Regions from separate parts of the Lysinibacillus sp. F12 genome, predicted to be linked through region 2. Evidence: riboswitches for the same ligand, from Rfam matches in the RefSeq annotation. Region 2 holds a riboswitch; each other region holds the start of a gene.
The links. A riboswitch is a leader RNA that binds a small molecule or an ion and turns the genes downstream of it on or off. The one in region 2 is predicted to bind cobalamin.
Positions count from the first base shown of each region.

Region 1: another riboswitch for cobalamin. It lies ahead of AC3CH7_RS10220 (energy-coupling factor ABC transporter permease); the one in region 2 lies ahead of AC3CH7_RS00050 (hypothetical protein).
Region 3: another riboswitch for cobalamin. It lies ahead of AC3CH7_RS16115 (hypothetical protein); the one in region 2 lies ahead of AC3CH7_RS00050 (hypothetical protein).

Region 1 is NZ_JBYMLP010000002.1:634,119-641,532, forward strand. It holds gene cobJ (precorrin-3B C(17)-methyltransferase) at 1-1,112, opposite strand, end outside; gene AC3CH7_RS10215 ((2Fe-2S) ferredoxin domain-containing protein) at 1,117-1,488, opposite strand; cobalamin riboswitch at 1,631-1,812, opposite strand; cobalamin riboswitch at 2,071-2,255, shown strand; gene AC3CH7_RS10220 (energy-coupling factor ABC transporter permease) at 2,401-3,147, shown strand; gene AC3CH7_RS10225 (energy-coupling factor ABC transporter substrate-binding protein) at 3,149-3,421, shown strand; gene cbiQ (cobalt ECF transporter T component CbiQ) at 3,424-4,200, shown strand; gene AC3CH7_RS10235 (energy-coupling factor ABC transporter ATP-binding protein) at 4,197-5,045, shown strand; gene AC3CH7_RS10240 (S8 family serine peptidase) at 5,203-7,414, shown strand, end outside.
Region 2 is NZ_JBYMLP010000001.1:8,628-16,041, reverse strand. It holds gene AC3CH7_RS00090 (ABC transporter permease) at 1-266, shown strand, start outside; gene AC3CH7_RS00085 (ATP-binding cassette domain-containing protein) at 259-1,005, shown strand; gene AC3CH7_RS00080 (ABC transporter ATP-binding protein) at 1,019-1,744, shown strand; gene AC3CH7_RS00075 (YhfM domain-containing protein) at 1,787-2,017, opposite strand; gene AC3CH7_RS00070 (hypothetical protein) at 2,062-2,190, opposite strand; gene AC3CH7_RS00065 (PH domain-containing protein) at 2,292-2,672, shown strand; gene AC3CH7_RS00060 (DUF4190 domain-containing protein) at 2,993-3,256, shown strand; gene AC3CH7_RS00055 (hypothetical protein) at 3,490-3,723, shown strand; cobalamin riboswitch at 4,435-4,618, shown strand; gene AC3CH7_RS00050 (hypothetical protein) at 4,851-5,609, shown strand; gene AC3CH7_RS00045 (GTP-binding protein) at 5,718-7,414, opposite strand, start outside.
Region 3 is NZ_JBYMLP010000003.1:418,818-426,231, forward strand. It holds gene AC3CH7_RS16070 (ABC transporter permease) at 1-952, shown strand, start outside; gene AC3CH7_RS16075 (ABC transporter permease) at 949-1,758, shown strand; gene AC3CH7_RS16080 (ATP-binding cassette domain-containing protein) at 1,751-2,497, shown strand; gene AC3CH7_RS16085 (ABC transporter ATP-binding protein) at 2,511-3,236, shown strand; gene AC3CH7_RS16090 (YhfM domain-containing protein) at 3,279-3,509, opposite strand; gene AC3CH7_RS16095 (hypothetical protein) at 3,554-3,682, opposite strand; gene AC3CH7_RS16100 (PH domain-containing protein) at 3,784-4,164, shown strand; gene AC3CH7_RS16105 (DUF4190 domain-containing protein) at 4,485-4,748, shown strand; gene AC3CH7_RS16110 (hypothetical protein) at 4,982-5,215, shown strand; cobalamin riboswitch at 5,927-6,110, shown strand; gene AC3CH7_RS16115 (hypothetical protein) at 6,343-7,101, shown strand; gene AC3CH7_RS16120 (GTP-binding protein) at 7,210-7,414, opposite strand, start outside.

The DNA of each region.
Region 1 (7,414 bases), on a different contig from region 2:
TCTTCGCCTACGACCTCTGCTAACGTCATCATTTGCTGTGGTGTAAAAAATTTATTGGCCACTCCAGGGCTCACTGCTAATTCAAAAATGGATTCTATTTTTTGTTGTACAAGCTTTGGAGTAACCTTGATAGCATTTGTTCCCTTTACCATTGCAAGTGCCGCTGTAGCCATTTCAAGTGCCGTTTTTTTCGGCTTTGGCATAACGGCTACACTGGGTTTATTCATTCGCCCTGCATTGGGGTCTGCCGCAAAGTCATTGCGTGCTGTTCCTGTCTCTTGATTCATCGCCCATGGCTCATTTTCTTCCCGTAAACGTTGATGTGGACGTAATGGCTGCTTTTCCTCGCCAAGTGTATATTTACGTTGGTAGCCACGTGGCGTAATCATTTTATTATCATAGAAAAACGTAGATGAGTTTCCGATAATGACGGTTGTCAGCATACCGATATCATGTTCCAACATGTCTGCCAATGTGGTCATCGTCACTTCTTGACGTTCTCGATAGGCACTTTTCACAAGCCCTACTGGAGTGTCAGGTGAACGATATTCTAAAAGAATTCGCTGTGCTTCGACAATTTGTCTTGTACGGCGACCGCTTTTAGGATTGTATAGAGCAATGACAAAATCGGCCATTGCTGCAGCTTCCACACGCTTCGCAATTAAATTCCACGGAGTGAGGTGGTCACTTAAACTAATGGTACAAGCATCATGCATAATCGGTGCACCAAGTAAACTAGCACATGAATTGATAGCTGAAATACCCGGGACAATCTCGACTTCAATACCAGTTGCCTCTGTCCAGCCTAGCTCAATTAAAACTTCATACACTAATCCCGCCATACCATAAACGCCCGCATCTCCACTCGAAATGACCGAAACTATACTTCCTGCCTCTGCTTGACGAACTGCCTCCTGAGCACGGGACACTTCTTCTGTCATGCCTGTACTGACAATAGATTTTGCACTCACTAAATCTTGAATCAGCTCAACATAGGTTTTATAGCCTATGATCATATCACTTTGTTGTAAAGCCTCTACTGCACGTGTCGTAATATGCTTAAAGTCTCCAGGTCCAAAGCCTACTACGAAAATTTTCCCTTTTTGCGCCATGTTTTTACCCCTCTTTCACCTTTTCAATCCCTTTAATGGCTGTCGTTTGCGCTGTTCGCTGCAATGTCCCTTCCCGAAGTGTATAAACATGATCGTTATGTAAGGATTCATGATGCAAATCCTGTACAAGTGTTCTAGCATGCTCCGTTGATGGTACACGGTACCAATTCCCCTGGGGGTAAGCAATAACCACACAAGCATCCTTACATCGTCCATTACAGCGTGTTCTTGTCGTATGTATTTCTTTATCTAGTGCGTTTCGCTGTATTTCGTCCCGTATAGCTTGGGTAATTTCTTCTCCATCCTTGTTCATACAGCTACTGCCATTGCAAATAAAGAGATGTGTTTTCATCCCCTCTAAATTCCACGTTGTCATTTTATGTCTCCCCTCTTTTGCTTTTGGAAAAAGAAAAACCTTTACTCTCCCGAAGAGTAAAGGTTTGTAGAAGCCAAATAAAAACGAATAGACTGAAAGACAGATCCTCGCTTTTGCTTCAACTTCTCCCTCCGAAAAGTTTGCATGCACAATCTGATAAGCAGGTTTCCTGACTTAAGCTTCATTTTACTGTCGCACCTTCCCTAGTTTGCACAGGTGGCATTGCGATTTCATCAGCTATTACAGTAGCGGGGGCTGTATTGGACTTTCACCAATTTCCCTATTATCTCGAGTTTTTCGAGCACTTATCGACGTTTTATATGAAATTTTTAATTGTATATTTAATAGAAAACTGTCTTAATCATATCTTATTATTTTAAAATTTCAATATTTCTTTAAAAATTCATGACAAATTTATCAATTTTATCAGAGAGTTTTTGGTTATTTAAAATTGGTGTTGTTCCCTTTTATTCTCAAAATCCTTAGTAATCAGAATTTTCGACATTGATAGTCTATTTCAAAATTTTTATAAAAAAGTATAGCATATTTATGGAAATTCGTGGTACACTTTGTCGTGAAATCTCACAACTTACTATTTTTGGTGTAAAATGCTCGTCATTTTACTTAAAAGGGAAGCCGGTTCAAGTCCGGCGCGGTCCCGCCACTGTAATAGGGAGCTTTATAGAAAATGTCACTGTCCAATGGATGGGAAGACCTATAAAGTGTTGAACTAGAGCCAGGAGACCTGCCGAAAATATGTGATCGTTTCATCCTACGAGGATAGGTGTGCGGCTTAGCAGATGAGAATGTTATTTGCTTTTTTAGCTATGCACTTTTCCAACAACGGAAAAGTGCTTTTTTTATTACGCACGCTACATTCTAAAAATCTATTTATAGTTTGGAGGAAGAAAATTGAAGCTGTCTTGGTGGAAACTTAGTTATTTTGTATTGGCTTTTTTAATGGTGCCAAAACGTGCCTTCGCCATGCATATCATGGAAGGTTTTTTACCAATCGAATGGGCTATTTTTTGGTGGGTAATCTCCGTCCCATTTATTATTTTAGGATTGCGCTCTATTCGTAAAACAATCGAAGAAAACCCAGAAACAAAAATGATTCTGGGACTGTCTGGTGCGTTTGCCTTTGTTCTATCAGCCTTAAAAATCCCTTCAGTTACAGGGAGCTGTTCACATCCAACAGGGGTAGGTCTCGGAACAGTCTTATTTGGACCGTTAGCGATGAGTGTCATCGGGACAATTGTTTTATTATTTCAATCTTTACTTTTAGCACATGGTGGAATCACAACATTAGGGGCTAATGCATTTTCGATGGCTATCGTAGGTCCGTTTATCGTCTACTTTGTATTTAAAGGGGCGCAAAAAATGGGGTTATCGTTTTCATTAGCTATTTTCTTTGCGGCTATGCTTGGGGATTTAGGTACATATGTGGTGACTTCTATTCAATTAGCACTTGCTTTCCCATCTGAAGTCGGTGGCTTTATGGCTTCATTTACAAAGTTCGCAAGTATTTTTGCCTTAACACAAATCCCGTTAGCTGTGAGTGAAGGGATATTAACAGTTATTGTCATGAACTTCTTGAAAAAATATAATATTAGCGAATTAAAGTCTTTACGTGTTTTCTCTACAAAGGAGGCGCACTAATATGAAACGAAATTTATTACTATTAGCGATTGTAGTGCTATTGGCCATTATCCCGCTCTTCGTCCAAAAGGGAGCAGAATTTGGCGGAGCTGATGGTGAAGCCGAAGCTGCCATTGGAGAGATTAATGCAGAGTATGAGCCATGGTTTGATAGTTTATGGGAACCGCCTAGTGGTGAAATTGAAAGCTTATTATTCGTGCTACAAGCAGCTATTGGTGCTGGTTTTATCGGCTACTTTATCGGCTATATGCGTGGCAAGCATAAAGAAGGTTAAGAATGATGTTACTCATTGATAAGTATGCGTATCTCAATAAGCTAGCGTACGTTCATCCTCTAGAAAAAATGATATTTTCATTAGGACTACTTTTATTCACGCTTATTATGAGAGAGGAACGACTTTCACTCATTACATTTTTTGTAATGAGTGCTTTTATCATTTGGGGTGCGAAAATCCCACTAAAATACTATGCGAAGCTATTATTACTACCAGGATTTTTCTTATTCACAAGTCTCATCTCCATCCTAATTTCGATAGCGCCAGCAACGCATGTATTACCAGCCCATATGGGATCATTTACGTATACGAGCTGGACAATTTTTATTGGGAGAGCCAGTATCGCTACCGCACAGCAGCTATTCTTTATCGTACTCGGCAGTATAAGCTGCTTATATTTTTTAATTTTAACAACATCTGTACAAGAGATTTGTTATGTGCTTCGCCAATGGAGGCTCCCTCCTTTATTAGTTGAGTTAGTAGAACTCACCTATCGTTTTATTTTTATTTTTTTCGAAAGCATGCAAAAAATTCATTTAGCCCAGCAAGCCCGCCTTGGCCATCATTCACCCATGCAATGGTTACGTTCGATGTCTATGCTGATTGCAGCGTTGTTTATTGAAATGTTTCAGCGTAGTCGAGAGCTTAACAATGCCATGCAGGCACGTGGCGGTGAAACGGTTTATTGGCACGAAACGGCCGTCTATAATAAAAAAAACTGGCTCGGCATGATGGCTATTTTTTTATTCCTTATCGTATATGGAGGATACTTCTCATGACAGCATATTATTTTCAACTGACTAATTTGTCTTATGCCTATGCAGATGGAACAAAGGCTTTGACAGATATTTCACTAGACATTCCAAAAGGGAAAAAAATCGCTATACTCGGTCATAATGGAGCAGGAAAATCCACTTTATTTCAACATCTTAATGGCATTTTGAAACCGACAGCCGGAACCATTTCATTTAATGGGAACGAACTTCAATATAGTAGAAAAGCATTAAAAGCACTTCGCCAACAGGTGGGAATTGTCTTTCAAGATGCTGATAATCAGCTTTTTTCAGGAACCGTTAAGCAAGATATAGCCTATGGTCCATTGAATTTAGGATGGTCTACGGAAAAAATTGAAGAAAAAATAGCCTGGGCTGTGGCACAAACTGAAGTAACAGAGCTACTTGATAAACCGATTCACTTCTTAAGTGTAGGACAGAAAAAACGTGTGGCAATGGCAGGTGTATTAGCGATGGAACCGGCTGTCCTTTTATTAGATGAACCAACGGCTGGTCTTGATAGCTATTATGCTTCTCAGGTTTTTCAGTACTTAGCCAAATTAGAAGACTGTGAACGAACGATTATCGCAGCTACTCACGACATTTCCCTTGCCTATGAATGGGCGGATCACATCATCGTCATGGAGGCAGGAAACATTATTTATCATGGTGATCCTATCGCCCTGTTCTATGAAGAAGAATTGCTAAAACGGGCACATCTTGAGCGACCATGGGTCTTTGAAATGACCATGGCTCTACAAAAAAAGAAATTATGGCAAGAAAATATTTCAGTTCCTCGCTCTAAGCATGACTTATTACAATTGATCGAACAGCTACCCGTTCAGGTTTAATAAGCATTATTAATAATAAAATAACGGACAGCTCATCCCTTTACTGTTCGATTTTTCAAATTGCGAAGAAAAATTTTCCTCATTTACGAAACTTTTCTATCGCTTATCCGTATTAGTATAGTCGAGACCTATTATAGAACATCAAGGAGAGATACAATTGAAAAGTTGGTTTAAAAAATCAGTCGCTGTCGCAGCATCCGCTGCGCTAATGGTTCCTGTGGCTTCAGCTTTTGCAGAGGAGGCACCACATCAAACAGCGAAGAACGTATTAGCAAGCAATTCACAACATGCAGGTAAGAATCTTAAAACTGAAGACAAATGGATGAGTAAAGATACGATTATTATCAAGCATTCCGGCCTTGATAAAAGCGTACATAAAAAAATTGGCTCCAAGGTCATCCGCTCTATTCCTTCATTAGGCTATGATGTGATTCAACTTAACAAAGGTGTATCCATTGAAAAAGCCGTCTCTTACTATTTAAAGCAGCAAGGGATTACAAGTGTATCCCCTAGTTATGTCTATCATTCTTTCAACAAAGAGGCTGACCCAAAGATAAAAGATATGTATCATCTAAGCCTTTTGCAAATGGATCAGGCATTAGCATTAGCTGGGGAAAATGACGTAACAGTAGCTGTCATCGATTCGGGTGTTGATTTTAAACATCCCGACCTAAAATCTCAAGTACTCACACCTTATAATGCAGCTGCTCCGGCAAATACATCTTATCCAGGTGACCATGGGACACATGTTGCTGGGATTATTGCCGCAGCCAAAGACAATGGTATTGGTGGACATGGAATTAATCCACAAGCGAAGCTACTACCTATTGATGTCTTTAACGGAAAAGAAGGAGCAAATGATTTTATCATTGCACAAGGTATTCTGTACGCCATTGAGCAAGGTGTGGACGTCATTAATATGAGTCTTGGAGGCTATGGTGAATCCCCACTTATGCAGGATGCTGTTCAAAAAGCTATTGATAGTGGAATTACGATTGTTGCAGCCGCTGGAAATGAGTCGACGGATGACTATTCCTTCCCTGCTTCCTATGAAGGCGTTATAAGTGTTGGTTCCACGAATGATCGAAATAAACTATCCAGCTATTCCAATTACGGTCCTTCTGTTGATGTCGTGGCTCCTGGCGAAGACATCTACAGTACCGTACACGATGAGAAAAAAGGATCATCTTTTGTCAAGTTTAGTGGTACTTCCATGGCATCTCCTGTAGTGGCAGGCATCGTCTCCCTACTTAAATCAAAGCATCCGAATTTAAAGCCACATGAGATTGAAGCAATTCTTGAAATGACAGCACAAGATTTAGGTAAAAAAGGTTATGACCTTACTTATGGTCATGGGCTTGTCGATCCTGTGAAAGCCTTACAGTTCGATTTAAATAAATTACCTAAACATTATTCTGAATCCAAAGAAGAGCGTATCAAAAATGCCAAAGTTCTTGCCAAAAATACATTAAATATCGAACAAGGTGTTTTCGAGCAGCAAGATGAAAAAAAATGGTATAAGGTTGATTTAGAGGCAAATGAATATGCACAGCTAACTTTAAAAGGTGCTGAACAATACGACTATGCCTTTGATTTATACTTCTACCCTACTAACAAGCAGGGTGAAGTAGAGCCAATTAAAGTTAATGATGTTCGTGTAGGAAAAAAAGAAGGTCACCTCTTTAAAGCAGACCAAAAAGGAACATTGTTAATTGGTGTGAAAGATCATAATGGTAGTTATAGCTTAAAAGGCAAATCTACTTATATCTTTACAGCACAAACTACGAAAAACTCAGATTTACCAATCGATGCATTAAATAAGTCTTCAATGGAGTCTATTAAAAAGTTCCCATACAATACGGCAGGAAAAAACTATACCCTACTGTCTAAAGATCAACAAAAGGATCAAGATTATTTTACGTTTTCTGTAAAAAAACCGACAACATTGAAGTTTGATCTATCTGGTATACCAGGTGTTACTGCCTCTATGGATTTATACTTAAAAGAGGATTTCAATCTGATTCCACCAGAAGAGGTAAAGCAAGCTAAAAAAGAGGAAAGCGAAGAAGAAGAAGCCTTCCCAATTCAAAGCTCCTACGGTGCAGCTAAAGGTGAAGCAGTGAGCATGATCATCGATGCTGTACCCGATCAAGAGTACATTTTAAGTGTATCTAATGAGAGTAATAGCGAGTTTTCAATGGAGATGTTTTTCAGTGGTGGCATTGAAAAAGAGGAAACAGTCAGTGAGTCAATGATCCCATACACATTAAAAGGTGAGGTTGTTACGCTCCCACCAGATGAGGATGGACTACCATTAGAGGATGCCATGTATGACGAAAATGTCTCGGTCGACCAGTTACCAATAACAC
Region 2 (7,414 bases):
GTAATTGTATGCCTGCGATATTTGTGGTAACCATTTTTAATTTTGCTGGGGCTATTTTTACCGAAGTTTCCTTAAGCTTTTTAGGAATTGGTGTCCCACCAGCTACTCCATCATGGGGAACAATGCTGTACACAGCGCAAAATGATTTACTTGTGGGGGCTTGGTGGATGGGTCTTTTCCCTGGACTGTTAATCTTTATAACGATTTTATGTGTGCAAGTTATTGGAGGTACTTTCAAACAAGGAGGGAACCGAACGCATGTTTAAAGTTGACAATTTGGCTGTTCAATTAGACGGCAAATCCCTTATTCAAGGCTTGACTTTTACTGTACCTAAAGGTCAAATTACCGCTATCATTGGCGAGAGTGGCAGCGGCAAAAGTACGACCCTTTCAGCTCTGCTTGGGATGCTACCAGCACGAGCAACTATGGAGGGTTCCATTGTATTTAATGAAAGAAATGTCATGACAATGTCAGAACCGGAGCGTGTGAAGCTACGCAAAAAGCACTTTTTTACCATTTTTCAGGATGCAATGAATAGTTTTTCACCCACCCAAAAAATAAAGCATCAACTCTATAGGTTGACCGCTTCGAGGCTAGGGCAAAAGGAAGAGGAATTTTTAGATAAAATCACAGCCATTTTAAAGGAGTTAAACCTACCTAAGGATGTGTTAAATCGCTATCCATTTGAGCTTTCAGGTGGCATGCTACAACGCTGCATGCTTGCCTGCGCCTTCTATCATGAACCAGACGTTTTGATGGCGGATGAACCAACCTCTGCTCTAGATATGCTCCATCAACAAGAATTTATCAAATTGCTAAAAAATCTCCATGCCCGCTTAGGGACGACGATACTATTGATTACGCATGATTTAGGAGTTGCTAAGATGGCTGATTCTATTCTGGTGATGAAAAATGGCGAAATAGTAGAAAGTGGGAGAATGTCTGAAATTTTTAAGGAGCCCAAGCATCCATATACGAAGCAGCTTGTCGCTCATCATTTTTAGGAGGCGGTTGATATTGTTGCTTCATGTAAATCATGTTAGTAAAAGCTATCAAGCAGGACAGCAAGTATTACAGAATATAAACCTAACCGTGGGAAAAGGTGAAATCGTAGGACTCGTAGGAGAAAGCGGCAGTGGGAAAAGTACTTTAGCCAAAGTGATAATGCAGCTAGAAAAGCCTGAAAAAGGGGCGGTGTTTTTTGAAAATCAATTGATGACGAAGCAAAATCGCTCGCATTTTTATGAGAACTGCCAAATCATTTTTCAAAATGCTACGGCTGCCTTAAATCCAGTATGGACCGTCAAGGAATTGTTACGTGAGCCTCTAATGGCAGCACATAAGTCTTTGACTGATCGCGAACTACAGATAATGCTAGAAAAAGTGATGCTCCCAACCGATATATTAGAAGCCCTGCCATCTGAGCTAAGTGGAGGGGAGCGACAACGGGTTAATTTACTAAGGTCGATTTTAGTCGAACCCCAACTATTAGTTTGTGATGAAATTGTTTCGAGTTTAGATCGCTTGATTCAACGAGAAATGATAGATTTATTAATAACTTTAAAAAAAGAAAAAAACATGGCCATTTTATTTATATCGCACGACTTAAAGGCGGTTTCTTATTTGTGTGATCGTATTTATGTCATGAAGTCGGGTAAAATTGTCGATGAGAGCCATAAAGGCGAAGGTGGCTTTGCTTTTACAGACCGATATGCGCAAATGCTGTTTCAAGCCGTAGTATGATTAATCCAAAAACACTTTCCTTATTTGAATGGAAAGTGTTTTTTATTCTTGCAGCAATGATCTAAGTGGGGCAATCAAATCTTCAGAGATGCTATAAATCGTATGGGTATCCTTCACGTTCATCAACGTTCCCTTTTGCCCCATTTCCCCTACCCAAAGATGGAAGCCATATTGGTTTCCATCCATATCCACTACTTGTACATCATATGGAGGGGTAGCCATATTAACAATTCCCTTATTTCTCACAGCAGTAGTAATGACTTCATGGAACATTTCAAGAGACTCTTCATCCTCATATTCTTAGATAAAATCAGTATTCACAGTGTCAAATCCTTCGCCGTTAGAAATGCTGACCTTCGCCATTTTTCCACTGCTAGCTCTTTATCCGTACAGCCTAAAACAACTATAGCTAGGAGGGACATGATAATAAATAGGAATGCTCGCAATGAACCCCCTCCTTACAGAAAAAATAATACCAAAACTTGGAGTCGTAGCCTGGTTCTCTTCATAATATATTAAACAAACAAAAGCTGAAAGGGGATAAAGAATGGGCTTATTTGATGGATTAATCGGCAATGCAAGCGAGGTGAATTTTGAAAAATTACAGGAGGAGGTCAAAGATTTATTAATTCCAAACGAAACCATCAAAAATGCCTATAAAATTATTAGAGACATATTTATTTTTACGAATAAACGATTAATCCTCATTGATAAGCAAGGAGTTACTGGTAAGAAAACGGAATACCATTCGATCCCCTATAAAAATATTATTCATTTTTCAGTAGAAACGGCTGGTACATTTGATTTAGACGCAGAGCTAAAAATATGGGTATCAGGCAGTTCGCTACCTATCCAAAAAAGTTTCAATAAGGCGACCAATATTTATAAAGTGCAAAGTGTTTTAGCGCAGTATGTTTTAGTATCGTAATGATGAAATAAAGCCACCATCATGAATCACATTCAAAGCCCGCATAGATGCGAGGCTTTTTTGGCTGTGCTTAGAAAGGGGGAATAGGGATGGGGAAATTACTATGTGAGGGGTGTATGCTGTCGCCCCGTTCCAATTAGGGAGCAAGCGCACAGAGCTTAGAAATTAGCAAAGAAACGCTGACTGGTTCTACCTTACGCATAACCTTTTATATTGTAAAATAATAGATATATTTCAATAATATTGCTAGAATTCAATGGATGGAACTGTTTTTTGAAGAAGTGTGATTCGTAACATTAGATTGTTGGGGGGTGAGGGAAATGGTTGAAAAAATTGAAATGAATAATAAATCTATCATTTCATTAACGCTTGGTATTCTTTCTATCATCGTACCATTTATTGGATTAGTTCTTGGGATTTTCGGAGTAGTTTTATCAAGAATGGCAACAAAGGAAATTGCTAAAAGAAATGAAAATGGCAGAGGTTTGGCAATTTCTGGTTTAATTTGTAGCGTGATCGGGATTATCATTCAAACCTTTGCAGTATTGTCTATTATCCTTTTTTATTCAATTACTGGTGTTTAGCTTAGTATTTGACCTTAGAAAATACCGTTTTAAGTTGGACGGGAAGAGGAAAAGTGGAAATGGCCATGAGTCAGGATACCAGCCTGTTACGAATACACACCATAAACCTCTTTTTTTGTGTTGAAAATGCATGACCTTCCCAAGCCCCCTGTTTTTAAGATTTTGCTCAAAGCTTTTTTTCTTTTTGAAGAATAATAGTTATACACATTACTATTTGTAAAGATGGTGAAACGATGGAACAGATGCTAAAGGAAATAATGTCTCCAAGTCATCAATATAAAGTTCAAATTATAAAACGGAGAGATGGTCTTTTTACAACAGAAGTATATATGTGGCAAGAAGACTGCGGATATGAATTTTGGAGTCCTATTAAAAAAGGATTGAGTTTGATTGAGACTGAGGAAGTAGCCGTAACAGTAGCCATTGAACAATTAAGACAATACTCTGGTGAAGTTATTACTCTTTAGTTACATCACTCAACGCTGTCAGATGTAGCGAGAATCGTTGAATCGCGTAGTTGTGCGTATAGGTTTGTCTGAGGTGCGTTTATAGGTTGTTTATGTTAGTATTTCAAAATGATGCAAGTGTCTTATCCCGATTTAACTCGCGGTTTTGCGTTAAAAAAATGAGCGTAGGAATCCCCTGCGCTCGTAACTCATTTTATCAAATATTACATAACTAATAACCTAAAATAAAAGTGTCGTAACTCCTTTTTTAAAAGCCGTTAATCATTCGCTAAAATTTATTCTCATGCGAGTATGTACGCCGAAAAATAGATGAAGGTGATACGGATGTTAAAAGAAGATATTCGGTAAAGGACGTATTAGGACAAAACATTAACTAGTGTCGTTGATTTAATATGTGAAAAAGACGACCATTTTGCTGATTCGTTGGAAAAGACCAGAACGTATAGCGGTAAAGAAATTGAAGCTATTCAGTATTATGCTGCGTAGAAAATCCGAGGGGATTTCGAAAGAGATGACCCGCATGAAGCTGAGGAAGTATCATACTATCAAAGTAAATAGGAAGACATGTTGTCAGAATTTCAGAGTTTGTAAGATTAAGTGAAGAAATGGTTTGGAAAATATTGTGATATTTGACTTTAGAAATCCACTACTTTACAATTGATTTTAGTAATCTAATAGGAATGTGGAGTACACCCGATTCCTATGACAATTGAATAGCGTGTAGTAATAGGTGTAAATTGCGTGCAATTTGCTTAAAAGGGAAGTCGGTGTGAATCCGACACTGTCCCGCAACTGTAAATGTGAGCGACTTTTCAGCAACCACTGTCAAATGATGGGAAGGGGAAAAGTGGCGATGACCATGAGTCAGGATACCTGCCTGTTATGAGTACACACCATAAACCTACGAGGAATAGGAGGTGGCATGTTGACAAAACAGAATGCTCTGTTCGTCACAGTACGTCAAACGCCCAAAGTTCATGAAAGGGTTCATTTTCGAACTCCTTCACATTTACTTAGGGTTTGTTTGGCATTGTGTGATGAATCACATTAAAGCGAAGGATTTCCTCAAACATAGAAGGAAGTCCTTTTTGTTTTGAAAATATGTACGCAAAGGGGATGCACATAGGATGAATATTCATGCAACGATAACACAGGAAACGCCTTTTGTAGATATGACCATTTGTAAGCAGCCAAGGACAGAAATTGCTAAAAAAGCGAAAACAAGAATGGTGGTTGAATCACTGATTGATCAATTATTAGCAACGAAGCTGATTCGCAACAACCGCTTTTTTGAGCGAATTTTATATAATAAAGACATTATTTGGATAAGAAATGGTGAGGTAGAAGGCCATCTTTTTGCTCTGGCAACGTTAACGGATCAACTGAAAACGAAGACGAATAGCTTTATGATGTATATGCCGACGAACCCTATTATATATGAGGTGAACGGGGAGCCGTATCACTTAATTACACGCATTGATTCAACACGAGCAAAGCCTAACCTTGATCGCCTTTCACAAGAGCCCAATCCCGTGTTAAGCGCTGCACGTGTCAATGATTTACTATGCTCCATTGTTATACGTTTTTATGAAACTTATATAAATGATTTAATGGAAATTTCTCATCAGGATCAACTAATCGCATTCGCGCAGCAGGAATATAAACAATTTCTGGATGCGGTTCAGGAGTTAAATGGTGATCACTTAAATTGGCATCCACGAGGGAACGGCCATGAGCTATTGTTAACATTAATTGATCAACTACAAATATTAAAAAGTCAGCCTGGTAAAGTTTTAATCGACTTCACTAATACGCAGGGCTATGTGGTGGTTGAACCTGCTTATCAGGTCCATAAGCCCTCAAAGAAAGCTGTCGGTGCGATATGAAAACAAGCCCTCCATGAAGCGGGGGGCTTGTTTTATTTATGCCAGCGTATCATGCTTCATCTGAGGCTATTAGCCTAACACACCGTCCTTGCAAATACTTTACTTGACTTATCCCTGAAAGTGCATGGCTGCTTGAGCCTCTTGCCAAGGGACAGTATAGCCTTTGCCTTTAGCGCAAAAAATGCTGGAAGAACTGTATTCAGGGTCCGCATTTTTATCATAGCCTATCTGGGCTATTACTTCTTCTGCATTATGACACACATCATAGCCATCAAATTGGAGGGTAAGTGAGCCTTTCCCATTGGTATAGGCAGCAAAGATTGTGCTATAGCTCATAAAGGTTGCTACAGGTGCACGTCCTGTCAAAACAACGTCAGTTTCGGTGAGGTCTGGGTCGTCGAATGTGCCGGCAGCCTGTTGAATGTCAGTCATCATACGGCCAATAAAATCATTGGAAGCTTTCATTTTAAAGCGATAATATGGCTCAAGCAGGATGTTCTGTGCTTGTTCTAGTCCTTGACGTAGTGCTCGGAAAGTAGCTTCTCGGAAATCACCACCAGAGGTATGCTCATTGTGACCACGCCCCGTTAATAGCGTAAAATGAATATCTGTGACGGCGTAGCCTGTGAGTAAGCCGTGATGATCACGCTCAAACAAGTGCTTCTCAACGAGACGCTGGTTGCCCACTGATAAATCATCGGCATGACAGGCATTACTAAAGGTAATTCCTGCTCCGCGTTCATTAGGCTCCATTAATAAATGAACCTCTGCATAATGCTTGAGTGGCTCAAAATGACCGTAGCCTGTAACGGTTGTCCCAATTGTCTCCATATATAATATTTGCGGCTCTCCAAAAGAAATGTGTAATGCAAAACGTTTCAATAACACGTCAATCAGGACTTCTAACTGAATGACACCCATTATGTGCACATGGATTTCCTGAAATTTTTCCTGCCACACGACACGCAATGACGGCTCCTCGGCCTCTAGTAAACGGAAAATCCTTAATACTTCTTTTATATGTTGCTCACCCTCATATTGAACTTTTGCCTGTAATGTAGGGACAAGCTCATAGGGCAGTGATAGCAATTTACTGCCAATTCGATCCCCAATATTTGCCTGACTGAGCCCTTTAACAGCGAAGATTTCACCAGCCTCAACTTGCTGAACAGTTTCAAATCGACTGCCGTTATATAGGCGAATTTCTGTTACTTTTTCTGTGATATCTCCAAATGTAAATTCATCCCGAACATGTAACTTGCCTGTAAGGGCCTTGATGAACGTTAAACGTTGATGTCCATCATGGCGTATTTTAAAGACCTCTCCTTGAAAAGGTGCTTCTGGCTCGAAGTGAGTACCCGTTAGGAATGGAAGTTGAGCAATAAATTCCTCAATGCCTTCATCCTTCAACGCAGAACCTATAAAACAAGGAAAGGCATCCTCATTTTTAATCATCGTTTGTAGTCTAGTCATGCATTGGCGATGTTCCAATGTTTCATTCAAAAAGTTATCTAGCAGTTCTTCATCACGCTCTGCCAGCAATTCCATAATCGTGCTTGAAACATAGTTTTCCTGCAGTGGTTCATCTATGAGGATTACATGTTCTGAGAAATCCTTATGCAGCTGAGTCATAACAGCTCTCACATCTGCTCCGTCACGATCTATTTTATTAATAAAAAAGAATGTAGGGACATGATAGTTCCGTAAAAGCTGCCATACAGTTTCTGTATGACCCTGTATACCCTCTACAGCACTAATAATAATGATGGCATAATCCATGACACGAATGGCACGCTCCATCTCAG
Region 3 (7,414 bases), on a different contig from region 2:
TGGGAAGCGAATGATAATGGGGACAATTGTCCTCATTATCGTGAGCTTCCTCTCTTTTTTCATGATGCATGCCGCTCCTGGTAATCCCGCAGCAGCTTATTATGGAGGCAATGCCCAAACATTATCGACCGCAGAGAAGGAACGTATTGAACAAGCCTTTGGACTCGATCAACCTGTTCTCTTACAGTATGGACGGTGGTTAGGTGAAGCACTACAAGGTAATTTGGGATATTCAGCTAAAGAAGGAAGACCTGTTTTGACGATTTTACTTGAGCGGTTACCCAACACACTACAGCTCGTTGTTCTGACGTTATTTCTAGTAACGATTGCCTCTATTTGGCTAGGCTTACAGGCTGGCATGAGGGAGGGCTCATTACTCGACCGCGGACTTTCCATCTTTAGTATTGCAAGCTCAGCCATACCACCATTTTGGCTAGGCATAGTATTCATCATGGTCTTTTCCATAACATTAGGGTGGTTTCCATCTTCAGGAATGAATGATGTGCGGGGCAACGGAGGGTTCATGGATCGTTTATATCATATGGCACTCCCGCTTATAGTCCTCGTGATGTCGCATGTGGGCATCTTTGCCCGTTTTTTGCAGGATAGTGTGAAAGTAGAGAATCATAGCTACTATGTTCAAGTAGCACGCGCGAATGGAGTACCAGAACGTGAAATTCGAAGGATGATTTTACGAAATGCTGTCATTCCTTATATCAATTATGTTGGGGTGACCATCCCATCATTTTTCGGAGGCTCCATTGTGGTCGAAACATTATTTGGTTGGTCAGGCTTAGGACAGCTTTTGGTAAAATCCGTCATGCTCAAAGATTTCCCCGTTTTGATGGGGGCTATTTTAATCATAGGCGTGGTCGTGGTCATCTGTTTATTCGTCATTGACATACTGATGATTGGTTTGAACCCTCGATTAAGAAGAGGGGGCTTTGTATGAGAAAACAGCGATATCCGATTTTTTGGCTTGTGCTTTTAGCTCTTATTTTTACAACGACTATTTTTTCTTCATTATTAGCTCCTTTTGAGCCTAATGTAATGGATATGAATCAAATTTATCAAGCACCTAATGCCACACATTTATTAGGGACTGACCAGTTGGGTAGAGATGTTCTTTCTCGCTTATTGGTGGGGGGGAAGGTGACGCTATTTATTGCCATTGTATCGGTCGTCCTATCTAGCATAATTGGTATCATATATGGGGGCATAAGTGGTTATTTTGGTGGTGCCATTGATGCAGTAATGATGCGTATTCTCGAAGCCTTTTTAACAATTCCTTCATTGGTCATCGTGCTAGCTCTACAGGCAATGATGCAGGGCAGTATGTGGCATATGGCGATGGTGATGGGTATCACGGGATGGTTTGTGACAGCTCGTATCGTCCGCTCAGAATTTATCCGATTAAAGGAGCAAGAGTTTGTGCAGATGGCGAAAATGTTCCGCACGCCGTTGTGGAAAATTCTCTTTGGCCATTTATTACGTAATTGTATGCCTGCGATATTTGTGGTAACCATTTTTAATTTTGCTGGGGCTATTTTTACCGAAGTTTCCTTAAGCTTTTTAGGAATTGGTGTCCCACCAGCTACTCCATCATGGGGAACAATGCTGTACACAGCGCAAAATGATTTACTTGTGGGGGCTTGGTGGATGGGTCTTTTCCCTGGACTGTTAATCTTTATAACGATTTTATGTGTGCAAGTTATTGGAGGTACTTTCAAACAAGGAGGGAACCGAACGCATGTTTAAAGTTGACAATTTGGCTGTTCAATTAGACGGCAAATCCCTTATTCAAGGCTTGACTTTTACTGTACCTAAAGGTCAAATTACCGCTATCATTGGCGAGAGTGGCAGCGGCAAAAGTACGACCCTTTCAGCTCTGCTTGGGATGCTACCAGCACGAGCAACTATGGAGGGTTCCATTGTATTTAATGAAAGAAATGTCATGACAATGTCAGAACCGGAGCGTGTGAAGCTACGCAAAAAGCACTTTTTTACCATTTTTCAGGATGCAATGAATAGTTTTTCACCCACCCAAAAAATAAAGCATCAACTCTATAGGTTGACCGCTTCGAGGCTAGGGCAAAAGGAAGAGGAATTTTTAGATAAAATCACAGCCATTTTAAAGGAGTTAAACCTACCTAAGGATGTGTTAAATCGCTATCCATTTGAGCTTTCAGGTGGCATGCTACAACGCTGCATGCTTGCCTGCGCCTTCTATCATGAACCAGACGTTTTGATGGCGGATGAACCAACCTCTGCTCTAGATATGCTCCATCAACAAGAATTTATCAAATTGCTAAAAAATCTCCATGCCCGCTTAGGGACGACGATACTATTGATTACGCATGATTTAGGAGTTGCTAAGATGGCTGATTCTATTCTGGTGATGAAAAATGGCGAAATAGTAGAAAGTGGGAGAATGTCTGAAATTTTTAAGGAGCCCAAGCATCCATATACGAAGCAGCTTGTCGCTCATCATTTTTAGGAGGCGGTTGATATTGTTGCTTCATGTAAATCATGTTAGTAAAAGCTATCAAGCAGGACAGCAAGTATTACAGAATATAAACCTAACCGTGGGAAAAGGTGAAATCGTAGGACTCGTAGGAGAAAGCGGCAGTGGGAAAAGTACTTTAGCCAAAGTGATAATGCAGCTAGAAAAGCCTGAAAAAGGGGCGGTGTTTTTTGAAAATCAATTGATGACGAAGCAAAATCGCTCGCATTTTTATGAGAACTGCCAAATCATTTTTCAAAATGCTACGGCTGCCTTAAATCCAGTATGGACCGTCAAGGAATTGTTACGTGAGCCTCTAATGGCAGCACATAAGTCTTTGACTGATCGCGAACTACAGATAATGCTAGAAAAAGTGATGCTCCCAACCGATATATTAGAAGCCCTGCCATCTGAGCTAAGTGGAGGGGAGCGACAACGGGTTAATTTACTAAGGTCGATTTTAGTCGAACCCCAACTATTAGTTTGTGATGAAATTGTTTCGAGTTTAGATCGCTTGATTCAACGAGAAATGATAGATTTATTAATAACTTTAAAAAAAGAAAAAAACATGGCCATTTTATTTATATCGCACGACTTAAAGGCGGTTTCTTATTTGTGTGATCGTATTTATGTCATGAAGTCGGGTAAAATTGTCGATGAGAGCCATAAAGGCGAAGGTGGCTTTGCTTTTACAGACCGATATGCGCAAATGCTGTTTCAAGCCGTAGTATGATTAATCCAAAAACACTTTCCTTATTTGAATGGAAAGTGTTTTTTATTCTTGCAGCAATGATCTAAGTGGGGCAATCAAATCTTCAGAGATGCTATAAATCGTATGGGTATCCTTCACGTTCATCAACGTTCCCTTTTGCCCCATTTCCCCTACCCAAAGATGGAAGCCATATTGGTTTCCATCCATATCCACTACTTGTACATCATATGGAGGGGTAGCCATATTAACAATTCCCTTATTTCTCACAGCAGTAGTAATGACTTCATGGAACATTTCAAGAGACTCTTCATCCTCATATTCTTAGATAAAATCAGTATTCACAGTGTCAAATCCTTCGCCGTTAGAAATGCTGACCTTCGCCATTTTTCCACTGCTAGCTCTTTATCCGTACAGCCTAAAACAACTATAGCTAGGAGGGACATGATAATAAATAGGAATGCTCGCAATGAACCCCCTCCTTACAGAAAAAATAATACCAAAACTTGGAGTCGTAGCCTGGTTCTCTTCATAATATATTAAACAAACAAAAGCTGAAAGGGGATAAAGAATGGGCTTATTTGATGGATTAATCGGCAATGCAAGCGAGGTGAATTTTGAAAAATTACAGGAGGAGGTCAAAGATTTATTAATTCCAAACGAAACCATCAAAAATGCCTATAAAATTATTAGAGACATATTTATTTTTACGAATAAACGATTAATCCTCATTGATAAGCAAGGAGTTACTGGTAAGAAAACGGAATACCATTCGATCCCCTATAAAAATATTATTCATTTTTCAGTAGAAACGGCTGGTACATTTGATTTAGACGCAGAGCTAAAAATATGGGTATCAGGCAGTTCGCTACCTATCCAAAAAAGTTTCAATAAGGCGACCAATATTTATAAAGTGCAAAGTGTTTTAGCGCAGTATGTTTTAGTATCGTAATGATGAAATAAAGCCACCATCATGAATCACATTCAAAGCCCGCATAGATGCGAGGCTTTTTTGGCTGTGCTTAGAAAGGGGGAATAGGGATGGGGAAATTACTATGTGAGGGGTGTATGCTGTCGCCCCGTTCCAATTAGGGAGCAAGCGCACAGAGCTTAGAAATTAGCAAAGAAACGCTGACTGGTTCTACCTTACGCATAACCTTTTATATTGTAAAATAATAGATATATTTCAATAATATTGCTAGAATTCAATGGATGGAACTGTTTTTTGAAGAAGTGTGATTCGTAACATTAGATTGTTGGGGGGTGAGGGAAATGGTTGAAAAAATTGAAATGAATAATAAATCTATCATTTCATTAACGCTTGGTATTCTTTCTATCATCGTACCATTTATTGGATTAGTTCTTGGGATTTTCGGAGTAGTTTTATCAAGAATGGCAACAAAGGAAATTGCTAAAAGAAATGAAAATGGCAGAGGTTTGGCAATTTCTGGTTTAATTTGTAGCGTGATCGGGATTATCATTCAAACCTTTGCAGTATTGTCTATTATCCTTTTTTATTCAATTACTGGTGTTTAGCTTAGTATTTGACCTTAGAAAATACCGTTTTAAGTTGGACGGGAAGAGGAAAAGTGGAAATGGCCATGAGTCAGGATACCAGCCTGTTACGAATACACACCATAAACCTCTTTTTTTGTGTTGAAAATGCATGACCTTCCCAAGCCCCCTGTTTTTAAGATTTTGCTCAAAGCTTTTTTTCTTTTTGAAGAATAATAGTTATACACATTACTATTTGTAAAGATGGTGAAACGATGGAACAGATGCTAAAGGAAATAATGTCTCCAAGTCATCAATATAAAGTTCAAATTATAAAACGGAGAGATGGTCTTTTTACAACAGAAGTATATATGTGGCAAGAAGACTGCGGATATGAATTTTGGAGTCCTATTAAAAAAGGATTGAGTTTGATTGAGACTGAGGAAGTAGCCGTAACAGTAGCCATTGAACAATTAAGACAATACTCTGGTGAAGTTATTACTCTTTAGTTACATCACTCAACGCTGTCAGATGTAGCGAGAATCGTTGAATCGCGTAGTTGTGCGTATAGGTTTGTCTGAGGTGCGTTTATAGGTTGTTTATGTTAGTATTTCAAAATGATGCAAGTGTCTTATCCCGATTTAACTCGCGGTTTTGCGTTAAAAAAATGAGCGTAGGAATCCCCTGCGCTCGTAACTCATTTTATCAAATATTACATAACTAATAACCTAAAATAAAAGTGTCGTAACTCCTTTTTTAAAAGCCGTTAATCATTCGCTAAAATTTATTCTCATGCGAGTATGTACGCCGAAAAATAGATGAAGGTGATACGGATGTTAAAAGAAGATATTCGGTAAAGGACGTATTAGGACAAAACATTAACTAGTGTCGTTGATTTAATATGTGAAAAAGACGACCATTTTGCTGATTCGTTGGAAAAGACCAGAACGTATAGCGGTAAAGAAATTGAAGCTATTCAGTATTATGCTGCGTAGAAAATCCGAGGGGATTTCGAAAGAGATGACCCGCATGAAGCTGAGGAAGTATCATACTATCAAAGTAAATAGGAAGACATGTTGTCAGAATTTCAGAGTTTGTAAGATTAAGTGAAGAAATGGTTTGGAAAATATTGTGATATTTGACTTTAGAAATCCACTACTTTACAATTGATTTTAGTAATCTAATAGGAATGTGGAGTACACCCGATTCCTATGACAATTGAATAGCGTGTAGTAATAGGTGTAAATTGCGTGCAATTTGCTTAAAAGGGAAGTCGGTGTGAATCCGACACTGTCCCGCAACTGTAAATGTGAGCGACTTTTCAGCAACCACTGTCAAATGATGGGAAGGGGAAAAGTGGCGATGACCATGAGTCAGGATACCTGCCTGTTATGAGTACACACCATAAACCTACGAGGAATAGGAGGTGGCATGTTGACAAAACAGAATGCTCTGTTCGTCACAGTACGTCAAACGCCCAAAGTTCATGAAAGGGTTCATTTTCGAACTCCTTCACATTTACTTAGGGTTTGTTTGGCATTGTGTGATGAATCACATTAAAGCGAAGGATTTCCTCAAACATAGAAGGAAGTCCTTTTTGTTTTGAAAATATGTACGCAAAGGGGATGCACATAGGATGAATATTCATGCAACGATAACACAGGAAACGCCTTTTGTAGATATGACCATTTGTAAGCAGCCAAGGACAGAAATTGCTAAAAAAGCGAAAACAAGAATGGTGGTTGAATCACTGATTGATCAATTATTAGCAACGAAGCTGATTCGCAACAACCGCTTTTTTGAGCGAATTTTATATAATAAAGACATTATTTGGATAAGAAATGGTGAGGTAGAAGGCCATCTTTTTGCTCTGGCAACGTTAACGGATCAACTGAAAACGAAGACGAATAGCTTTATGATGTATATGCCGACGAACCCTATTATATATGAGGTGAACGGGGAGCCGTATCACTTAATTACACGCATTGATTCAACACGAGCAAAGCCTAACCTTGATCGCCTTTCACAAGAGCCCAATCCCGTGTTAAGCGCTGCACGTGTCAATGATTTACTATGCTCCATTGTTATACGTTTTTATGAAACTTATATAAATGATTTAATGGAAATTTCTCATCAGGATCAACTAATCGCATTCGCGCAGCAGGAATATAAACAATTTCTGGATGCGGTTCAGGAGTTAAATGGTGATCACTTAAATTGGCATCCACGAGGGAACGGCCATGAGCTATTGTTAACATTAATTGATCAACTACAAATATTAAAAAGTCAGCCTGGTAAAGTTTTAATCGACTTCACTAATACGCAGGGCTATGTGGTGGTTGAACCTGCTTATCAGGTCCATAAGCCCTCAAAGAAAGCTGTCGGTGCGATATGAAAACAAGCCCTCCATGAAGCGGGGGGCTTGTTTTATTTATGCCAGCGTATCATGCTTCATCTGAGGCTATTAGCCTAACACACCGTCCTTGCAAATACTTTACTTGACTTATCCCTGAAAGTGCATGGCTGCTTGAGCCTCTTGCCAAGGGACAGTATAGCCTTTGCCTTTAGCGCAAAAAATGCTGGAAGAACTGTATTCAGGGTCCGCATTTTTATCATAGCCTATCTGGGCTATTACTTCTTCTGCATTATGACACACATCATAGCCATCAAATTGGAGGGTAAGTGAGCCTTTCCCATTGGTATAGGCA